DNA from 2 places in the Undibacterium sp. WLHG33 genome. Region 1 is predicted to be linked to the other one. Evidence: predicted binding sites of a transcription regulator. Region 1 holds the regulator's gene; the other holds the start of a gene.
What was found. Region 1 encodes sigma-54, which starts transcription at its own class of promoters, with help from an activator protein. Its sites were predicted from a motif close to TGGCANGNAANCTGCTTT; they were not measured.

Region 2: a site for sigma-54 is predicted at 2,669-2,686, ahead of prpB (methylisocitrate lyase). Genes of this name have one in related genera too.

The regions. Positions count from the first base shown of each region.
Region 1 covers NZ_CP186697.1:390,940-395,911, reverse strand. Annotated here, with positions in the region: gene lptC (LPS export ABC transporter periplasmic protein LptC) at 1-369, shown strand, start outside; gene lptA (lipopolysaccharide transport periplasmic protein LptA) at 411-986, shown strand; gene lptB (LPS export ABC transporter ATP-binding protein) at 988-1,740, shown strand; gene ACOTSW_RS01845 (RNA polymerase factor sigma-54) at 1,752-3,233, shown strand; gene hpf (ribosome hibernation-promoting factor, HPF/YfiA family) at 3,343-3,687, shown strand; gene ACOTSW_RS01835 (enoyl-CoA hydratase/isomerase family protein) at 3,839-4,933, shown strand.
Region 2 covers NZ_CP186697.1:3,375,914-3,380,885, reverse strand. Annotated here, with positions in the region: gene acnD (Fe/S-dependent 2-methylisocitrate dehydratase AcnD) at 1-305, opposite strand, end outside; gene prpC (bifunctional 2-methylcitrate synthase/citrate synthase) at 439-1,587, opposite strand; gene prpB (methylisocitrate lyase) at 1,738-2,628, opposite strand; gene prpR (propionate catabolism operon regulatory protein PrpR) at 2,848-4,497, shown strand; gene ACOTSW_RS15255 (response regulator transcription factor) at 4,602-4,964, shown strand; gene ACOTSW_RS15250 (chemotaxis protein CheC) at 4,964-4,972, shown strand, end outside.

The DNA of each region.
Region 1 (4,972 bases):
CAGTACGATATCAAAGAGCCGCGCATCAGCAGCTTCGATACGCAGCGCACACCGATCACGATTAATGCAGCGCGTGCGGTTGTGGAACAGAAATCTGAGGTGCTGTCCCCAAAACGTACCGAAGATGTGGTGCATCTTTATGATCAGGTAAGAGTAGAGAGGCCACAAGGAATCAACTCCAGTTTTATGCGGGTAGAAACAGAATATCTGCAGTTACTGCCGGACTCCGACATCGTCAGGACGGACCAACGCATCAGACTGATCACGGATAACGGCGAAACCGATGCGACCGGTATGATCGCGAACAATGCGAATCAGGAATTGCGTCTGCTCAGTAAAGTGCATGCACGCCTGTTCAAACATAAATGAAAAAACATTCATCAACAACACAGACAAGACAGAGAGTAAACATGCGCCCCGAAAAAAAAACAGTGCATCTTGCGTTGAGCTCATGGATGTTAGCCCTGATGGCTTTACTGTCCGTATCCAGCGTTCACGCTGAAAAAGCAGACAGTCTCAAAGAAATGACGATAGAAGCAGACCAGTTTTTAAATAATGGCAAGACCAATGTCAGTACGTTTTCAGGTGATGTCGTGGTCGTCCGCGGCACACTGAAAGTCAGAGCAGAAAAAGCTGTTGTTACAAAAAGTGCCGATGAATTCCAGCATGTTGTACTGACCGCCAAACCTGGCGCAAAAATCACGTTTCGTCAGAAGCGCGACGGCGGGCCAGATCTTTGGGTGGAAGGCGAATCCGAAAAAGCGGAATACGATGAAAAAACAGAATTCGTAAAATTCCTGTTCAGGGCACAAATACGCTATCTCGACGGAAACAAAGTCACACAGCAACAAGAAGGAGAATTCCTTTCCTACGATAGTAAAAATGATGTCTTTGTCGGCGTCAATTCCAGCTCAGGTCAGGCAGTGTCAGGAGGCGGTCGCATCAAAACCACGATACAACCAAGAACTGAGAAACAGGCAAATTAAGATGGCATCAAAAGACAGCACGCTGACCGTCAAAGGTCTGCAAAAACGCTACGGTGCGCGACAAGTTGTGCGCGATGTATCGCTGCTGGTAAAAAGCGGCGAAGTCGTCGGGCTGCTGGGACCAAACGGCGCAGGTAAAACCACCTCTTTTTACATGATCGTCGGGCTGGTACCTTCCGACGCCGGCGAAATCAATATCGACGATACGAATGTTTCGGATTTACCGATACATCAGCGTGCTGTCCTCGGTCTGTCGTATCTGCCTCAGGAAGCATCAGTGTTTCGTAAACTGACGGTCGAAGAAAATATCCGCGCTGTACTAGAACTGCAAAAAGACAAAGACGGAAAATTTTTATCCGAGAAAAAAATCCGGCAACGTCTGGACAGCTTGCTGACCGATCTGCAGATAGAAAAAATCCGTGACAGTCAGGCGCTGGCTTTATCGGGCGGTGAACGACGTCGCGTCGAAATTGCGCGTGCACTCGCGACGAACCCGCGTTTTGTTCTGCTCGATGAACCTTTTGCCGGAGTCGATCCGATTGCAGTGATTGAGATTCAACGCATCGTCCGCTTCCTGAAAGAACGCGGTATCGGTGTGCTGATCACCGATCATAATGTCCGCGAAACGCTGGGTATCTGTGACCATGCCTACATCATCAATCAAGGCTCGGTATTAGCCAGCGGCAAACCCGACGACATCATTCAGAATGAGTCTGTGCGACGCGTCTATCTGGGAGAACATTTCCGGATGTAACGGGACGCATTATGAAACAAAGCCTGCAACTACGTACTTCTCAGCATCTTGCGCTGACGCCTCAACTGCAGCAATCGATACGGCTGTTGCAACTGTCAACGCTGGAACTGCATCAGGAACTGGAAACGCTGCTGATAGAAAATCCTATGCTGGAGCGTGTCGATGATCCTATGGATAATGCGGTCCGCCTGCTGGCGGATGGCGCCATCAACAATACAAGTACGACGCCGGATGCAGGCATGGAAAGCATCACTCCTTCTGAAAGCGCCGCGCCACAAGAAGCTGCTGTCGAAGCTGATGTGCCGGTCAACGACAGCATCAGTGCCAACGAAGAAGAGTGGAGTTTTAACGATGCGCCTTCCGGTGCAGCTAACGCCGATGAAGATGAAGGCAGGCCTCAGCTCGAATCTGCCCACATCAGCCTGCGTGACTATCTGCTGGAACAAATGCGCCTCACGCTCAGGGAAGCACGCGACCGCGCATTGCTGGAACTGATCATCGACACACTCGATGATAACGGCTACCTGACAGAAAGTCTGGAAGAAATTCACGCTGGTCTGCCACTCGAATTATTAATAGACGAAGAGGAATTATCGTTCGCGCTGAAGATGCTGCAGAGTTTTGATCCGCCGGGTGTCGGTGCGCGAAACTTATCAGAGTGTCTCGCGATACAGATCAGGCGCATGCCGAAAATTCCTTTTGTTACCCGCCGTCTTGCACTGGCACTGGTGGAAACACAGCTGACTTTGTTTGCACAAAGAGACTTCACAAAATTAAAAAAAATATTCGACTGCGATGATGAAGATTTGCGCGAAGCGCAGGCAGTCATACGGCAATGCGAACCACGGCCAGGTATCACATTTGCCACCAGCAGCTCAGACTATGCAGTACCGGATGTGATCGTCAGAAAAAATGGTAATGGCTGGCAAGTGTTACTGAATCAGGATGTGATGCCGAAACTGCGCGTGAGCAGTATGTACGCCAACATCATGCGGCAGAACCGCGGCGAAACAGGACTTGGAACCCAGTTACAGGAAGCACGCTGGCTGATCAAAAATATGCGTCAGCGCTTCGAAACAATCTTACGGGTGTCACAAGCGATAGTTGAAAGACAACGTAATTTTTTTGCGCATGGTGCTGTTGCGATGCGCCCTCTTGTTTTGCGCGAAATAGCTGATACACTGGGTCTGCACGAGAGCACTATTTCTCGTGTGACGACTCAGAAATACATGCTGACCCCGCATGGGATGTTTGAGTTGAAATATTTTTTCGGCAGCCATGTTGCGACGGAAACAGGGGGTGAAGCCTCTTCCACCGCGATACGTGCACTCATCAAGCAGTTGATAGGAGCAGAAGACCAGAAAAGCCCACTCTCTGATAGCAAAATCGCAGACATGCTGGGTGAACAGGGCATGGTAATTGCCCGACGGACCGTAGCCAAATACCGTGAAGCCCTGAAAATACCGCCAGTCAGTTTGCGAAAATCTTTGTAAGCAGTCCTTGTAATCACGGTTTGAATTGCTATATATGATTTAGCTCAACGCCGTAAAATCAAAATGAGCTTATTGTTATTAGCAAGCAATATCACTAAAGGAGCACAGTATGAATCTCACCATCAGTGGACATCACGTTGAAGTCACTCCTGCCATTCGTGAATATGTACATACCAAGCTGGAACGTATCCGGCGTCACTTTGATCAGGTCATTGATCTGACCGTCACGCTGACCGTCGACAAGCTGAGCGAAAAAGAGAAACGACATAAAGCCGACATTGACCTGCATATCAGTGGTAAAAATATTCACGTTGAAAGTCTGGCGCATGATTTATACGCTGCGATTGATACACTGATTGATAAACTGGATCGTCAGGTGATCAAGCATAAAGATAAAGTTCAGGGTCACGATCGCGATGCGATCAAACATATCCCTGATCCGGCATCGGCATAATCGCCCGCCTCCCGTTATTTACGGAACACGAAAACAAGGACGCCAACAGCGTCCTTTTTTGTTATCTGTTTTTTGTTATTTTTGTCGTACTGACGAAGTGCAAACAGGAATAAAATGATTGCCCTGTCACGACTATGTTAATGGTATCTACATGAGCGAATACGTAATCACTTCCGTTAAAAATCAGATCGGCTACATCACTCTCGACCGTCCGAAAGCATTGAACTCTCTGTCACTGGAGATGGTGCGCGCACTCACCGCCACATTATTGGCGTGGCGCGACGATACAACTATCCGTGCCGTATTCATACACAGCAGCAGTGAAAAAGCATTTTGTGCCGGTGGCGACATCCGCTTTTTCTATGACGTCGGCACCGCTACGCCAACTGGTGACAGCGCCCTGCTCGAAGATTTTTTTACCGAAGAATATGCGTTAAATCATTTGATACATTTTTACCCTAAGCCCTACATCGCGTTGATGAATGGTGTGGTGATGGGTGGCGGTATGGGCATTGCGCAGGCAGGTGAAAATTGCCGTCTGCGTATCGTGACCGAACGTACCAAAATGGCGATGCCGGAAGTGAACATCGGTTTATTTCCCGATGTCGGCGGTAGTTATTTCCTGTCGCGAACACCGGGTGAAATCGGTACTTATCTCGGTCTGACTGGCGATATCATTGCCGCTGCCGATGCCTTATATGCAGGCCTCGCTGACGTCTATATCCCAACATCTGAACTGCCAGCATTACTGACGATGCTGGAGCATACCGAAGCGGCAGATATACGCCTGGCGATACGTGAATTTGCTGCGCCATTTGCAGCGCAGGCCGATCCGGCCAGCAGTAAACTTGCCAGCCAGCGCGCCTTGATCGATCAGTTTTTCAGCGGCAACAATGTGCTGGCCATCGCAGAAAAATTAAGCAACAACAGCGATGCATTTGCTCAGCAAACACTGGTCACGATGGAGAAACGTTCGCCTTTACTGATGTGCGTCACGCTCGAACAACTGCGGCGCGGCGCACGTCAGAATGTGGCGGACTGTCTGCGCATGGAACGCGCCATGGTACGCCATTGCTTCAAACATGGCGAAGTGCTGGAAGGTGTGCGGGCCCTGGTCGTTGATAAAGACAATATGCCGCAATGGTTGCCTGCGCATCTGCGCGATGTGAGTCATGAACAGATCGCGCAATTCTTCACCGAAGTATGGCCGGCGTACGCACATCCGCTGCGGCATTTGCAGGGTTAATAGCGGACAGGTTTTAAAGCAATTTCACTTACAGGTTTA
Region 2 (4,972 bases), 850 kb from region 1:
CCCTGATCTGCAATCGCATCACGCAAACCGGCCAGATCGACCAGCGCGGTTTGTCCCAGAATATCGTGACAGACTACACGCGCCGGAAACCATGGAAAATCGAGTTCGCGTTTGCGTTCGATGAATTGCTTCAGCGATTCAGTCAGCGTCGCCGGGTCGCAACGACGCACCAGATTTTCAGCCAGTACGCGTGAAGTGTATGGCAGCTTGTCATAGGCGCCGGGTTGAATTGCATCGACCGCTGCACGAGCGTCGAAAAAATCCAGTTGGGTGCCGGGGAGTGGTTTGCGGTTTGCAGTGTTCATGGCTTATTCAGGAATAATGGATGTTCCGGGAGCGAAACGCGTGGCAATCTCTTGCTGCGTCTTTGCCCTCTTTTCTGCGCTGACGCTGCTTACACATGAGTAAGCAGCGTCAGCGACTCAGACAAATGACAGATTATTTGCGGCTCTTGATCGGCACAAATTTCAAGTCCTCAGGACCGACATAATTTGCGCTAGGACGAATGATCTTGTTATCGATACGCTGTTCGATGATGTGTGCCGCCCAGCCGGATGTGCGGGCGATCACAAACAATGGTGTGAACATCGCTGTTGGCACACCCATCATGTGATACGACACAGCAGAGAACCAGTCTAGATTCGGGAACATTTTTTTGATGTCCCACATCACTGTTTCCAGACGTTCAGCGATGTCGTACATCTTCATAGAGCCCGCATCTTTCGACAGGTTGCGCGCAACTTCTTTGATCACTTTGTTGCGTGGATCAGAGATCGTATAGACAGGGTGACCGAAACCGATCACAACTTCTTTATTTTCAACACGTTTTTTGATGTCGGCTTCTGCTTCATCCGGATTGTCGTAACGTTTCTGAATTTCAAACGCGACTTCATTCGCGCCGCCGTGTTTAGGACCGCGCAGTGCGCCGATCGCACCGGTAATCGCAGAATACATATCGGAACCGGTACCGGCGATGACACGACCGGTAAATGTTGATGCATTGAATTCATGCTCTGCATACAGAATCAGTGAAGTATGCATCGCTTTTTCCCAAAGCTTGCTTGGCTTCTGACCATGCAGCAGATGCAGGAAATGGCCACCGATCGATTCGTCGTCAGTTTCAGTTTCTATGCGTTTACCGTTATGGCTGTAGTGGTACCAGTATAGCAGCATGGAACCCAGCGACGCCATCAGACGATCAGCGATATCGCGCGCGCCCGGTGTGTTGTGGTCATCTTTTTCCGGCAAAACGCAACCCAGTGCAGAAACACCGGTACGCATCACATCCATAGGATGCGAGGATGCAGGCAACCATTCGAGCGCCGCTTTCACATTCGCAGGCAAGCCGCGCAATGCTTTCAATTTTGCTTTGTAGGCATGCAATTCGGCGACGGTCGGCAACTTGCCATGTACCAGCAAATGGGCGATTTCTTCAAATTCGCAGGCATCGGCCACGTCGAGAATATCGTAACCACGGTAATGCAGGTCATTACCGGTTTTACCCACGGTACACAAAGCGGTATTACCCGCAGTCACGCCGGACAAGGCAACGGATTTCTTTGGTTTGAAAGGAACTGCTTCGGTCATGGTGCTCTCCTGAGATAATTAGATACTCCCCCCAGTATTTTTTAACGCCCAATGAATCTGCTGAGAATAAGGCGATTATTTAAAAAAACAGGGGGAGTATGTGTTTTTATACGGTTTTAAAATGAATGGAATCCGGTAGCAAATAAGGAATTATTTGTTCTTTTGCTGCGCAAACAAGGCATCCAGTTTTTGCTCGAAATCGTGATAATTGATGCGCTCGTACAATTCCATCCGGGTTTGCATGGTATCGACCACGTTCTTTTGCGAACCGTCGCGGCGAATCGCGGTGTACACATTCTCAGCCGCTTTGTTCATTGCGCGGAATGCGGACAATGGATACAACACGAGACCGACATCGACTGCGGCTAATTCTTCGACGGTGTACAACGGTGTCGCACCGAACTCGGTAATGTTGGCCAGGATAGGTACTTTGACCGCGTTAGCGAATTGTTTGTACATCGCCAGTTCGGTAATCGCTTCCGGGAAAATCATGTCGGCACCCGCTTCCACGCAAGCCTGCGCGCGATCAATCGCGGCTTCCAGACCTTCGACGGCGAGCGCATCGGTACGCGCCATGATCACAAAATTTTCATCAGTACGCGCATCGACTGCGGCTTTGATGCGATCAACCATTTCCTGCTTGGTGACGATTTCTTTGTTCGGACGATGGCCGCAACGCTTAGCGCCGACCTGATCTTCGATATGCATCGCCGCAGCGCCGAATTTGATCATCGATTTGACTGTGCGTGCCACGTTGAACGCAGATGAACCGAAACCGGTATCCACATCGACCAGCAAAGGCAGGTCGCACACATCGGTAATACGGCGCACATCGGTCAGCACGTCATCCAGATTGGAAATACCCAGATCAGGCAAACCGAGAGAACCGGCAGCGACACCGCCACCGGACAGATAAATAGCCTTGAAACCAGCGCGTTTGGCCAGCAAAGCATGGTTCGCGTTGATCGCGCCAACCACTTGTAACGGGGATTCTTCTTGCATCGCCTTACGGAAGGCGGCACCTGCGGAGTAGTTGCTCATATCGTTGATGTCTTTCAGGTTAATGAAGTTGCGAGCGTCTATTGCAATCAACATGCCAGCGCGAACCAGCATCGCAACAGCTTAGACTGGGAATGTTAAAAATCAAGGACTTAAGCAGCACAATTTAAGAATAATCAATTGCGTATTTCAGATAAGATGTTTCATAATGATGTTTCATTAAACGAAAAATGAAACACGTTTTTCAGAATTGAAACAAATATGAAACAACCGCCATTACCGCTGCGTGAAACGCAGGACAAACCCGTTATCTGGACAGTGTCGATTTCCCGCTTGTTCGACATGTTCCGCGACATCATGGTGGAATACGACGCGAATGCCGATATCGTTCCACTGAATATGGGTTTTGAGGAAGCGGTACAGCATATCCGCGAACGTCTGCAAACCGAACGTTGCGATGCCGTCGTCGCCGCCGGCTCCAATGCCGCGTACCTGAAAAATCGTCTGCCGATTCCTGTCGTCACCGCCAAGGCCAGCGGTTTTGACGTCATGCAGGCTTTGGCACGGGCGCGCAAGGTATCGAGCGAAATCGCTCTGATTACCTATCAGGAAACCATGCCCGAACTGGTCGATTTCAAAAATACCTTCGGCTTCAAGATAGAACAGCGTACCTATGTGACCGAAGAAGACGCGCGGGCGCAGATCAGCGAACTCAAGGCCAGTGGCATACAGGCAATCGTCGGCGCCGGCCTGATTACCGATCTGGCGGTCGAAGCGGGTCTGACCGGTATTTTTATGTACTCCGCCACGTCGATTCGTCAGGCTTTTGACGACGCACTCGAAATCGCCCGCCTGACCCGACTGGAGTCACAGCGGGGAAGGCATCATCCGGCCGCTGACGCATTACGTACCAAACACGGCTTAAGCGATCTGCGCGGTGAGTCGGCCGTCATGGAAAGCACCCGCCGCGCGATCAGCTTATTTGCGCGCTCTCCCGCCACAGTGTTGCTGCAGGGCGAAACCGGCACCGGTAAAGAGCTGGCTGCGCAAGCCATACATAGCGAAAGCCCGCGCGCAAGGCAGCCTTTTGTTGCCGTCAATTGCGGTGCGATTGCGGAATCGCTGCTGGAATCAGAATTATTCGGTTACGACGAAGGTGCATTCACCGGCGCGCGGCGCGGTGGTCATGCAGGCTTATTTGAGGCCGCCAATCGCGGCACCTTATTTCTGGATGAAATCGGCGAAATGCCGCTGAACCTGCAAACCCGTCTGCTACGCGTTCTGGAAGAACGCGAAATTGTCAGGGTCGGCGGGGTGCGTCCGGTCGCGGTCGATGTACGCATCATCAGCGCAACCCACTGCGATCTTGAAGCCAGAGTCAGAGAAGGGAAATTCCGCTCAGATCTGTTTTACCGGCTTGCGGTGTTGCGCCTGCAACTGCCACCGCTGCGCGAACGGCAAGCAGACATTATGCCGCTGGCAGAATGGTCCCTGAAACATGCTCTGGCGGCGATGGGCGCCCGCCCCCACCCGAATCTGCATGCAGAAATCAGCAGTTGCACCAGTTTATTTGAAACCTATCCCTGGCCAGGTAATGTCAGGGAGATGCGCAACATGATGGAGCGGCTCGGTCTGTTCCTTGCTGCAGAACCATTACAGGCGCTGAGTCCGGCGTTTGTCGGCAAAATTTTACCGGAACTAGCATCTGGAATCGCGACGAACGAAACAGCTAAAACAATGAGCATCGTTCTCCCGGGGAAAAACCAGTTACCAGATATTCCCGTTGCCAGCGACGAATCGCTGGAAGAAATCATGCAACGGTTCGGCCATCAGCGCGATGCTGTCGCCGCGTATTTAGGTATCAGCAGAACCACCTTATGGCGTAAATTAAAAAATCAGAGTAAAGCGTGAAATCATTCATGCTGAAAGTCAAAGGTGAAAATCATCAGGCCGTAAGGTAAAATGAGTCCCCGAATCCCGATGACTGTCCCACTACCGAATTGCAATGTTGAAATATGAAAAAATTACTGATTGTTGATGATAGTAAAGTCTCGCGCATGGTGATCCGTGCCCACGTGAAAGCAGTTCAACCTGACTGGGAATTCATTGAAGCGGCCTCCGGAGAGGAGGCGATCAGGATGGTAGAGCAACACGCACCAGACTTTTGCACCATGGACATCAACATGCCGGGCATGCTGGGGACCGATGCAGCTGAACAGATACTGCAAGCTCACCCGCACATGCGCATTGCTATTTTCTCTGCGAATGTGCAGGACACCATGCAAACACGCGCGCATGCACTCGGCGCTGTTTTTGTCGCCAAACCAGTCACAGAAAAATCGATTGCCATCGTTATCCATCACTTCACGGGCGCATAATGAACTCT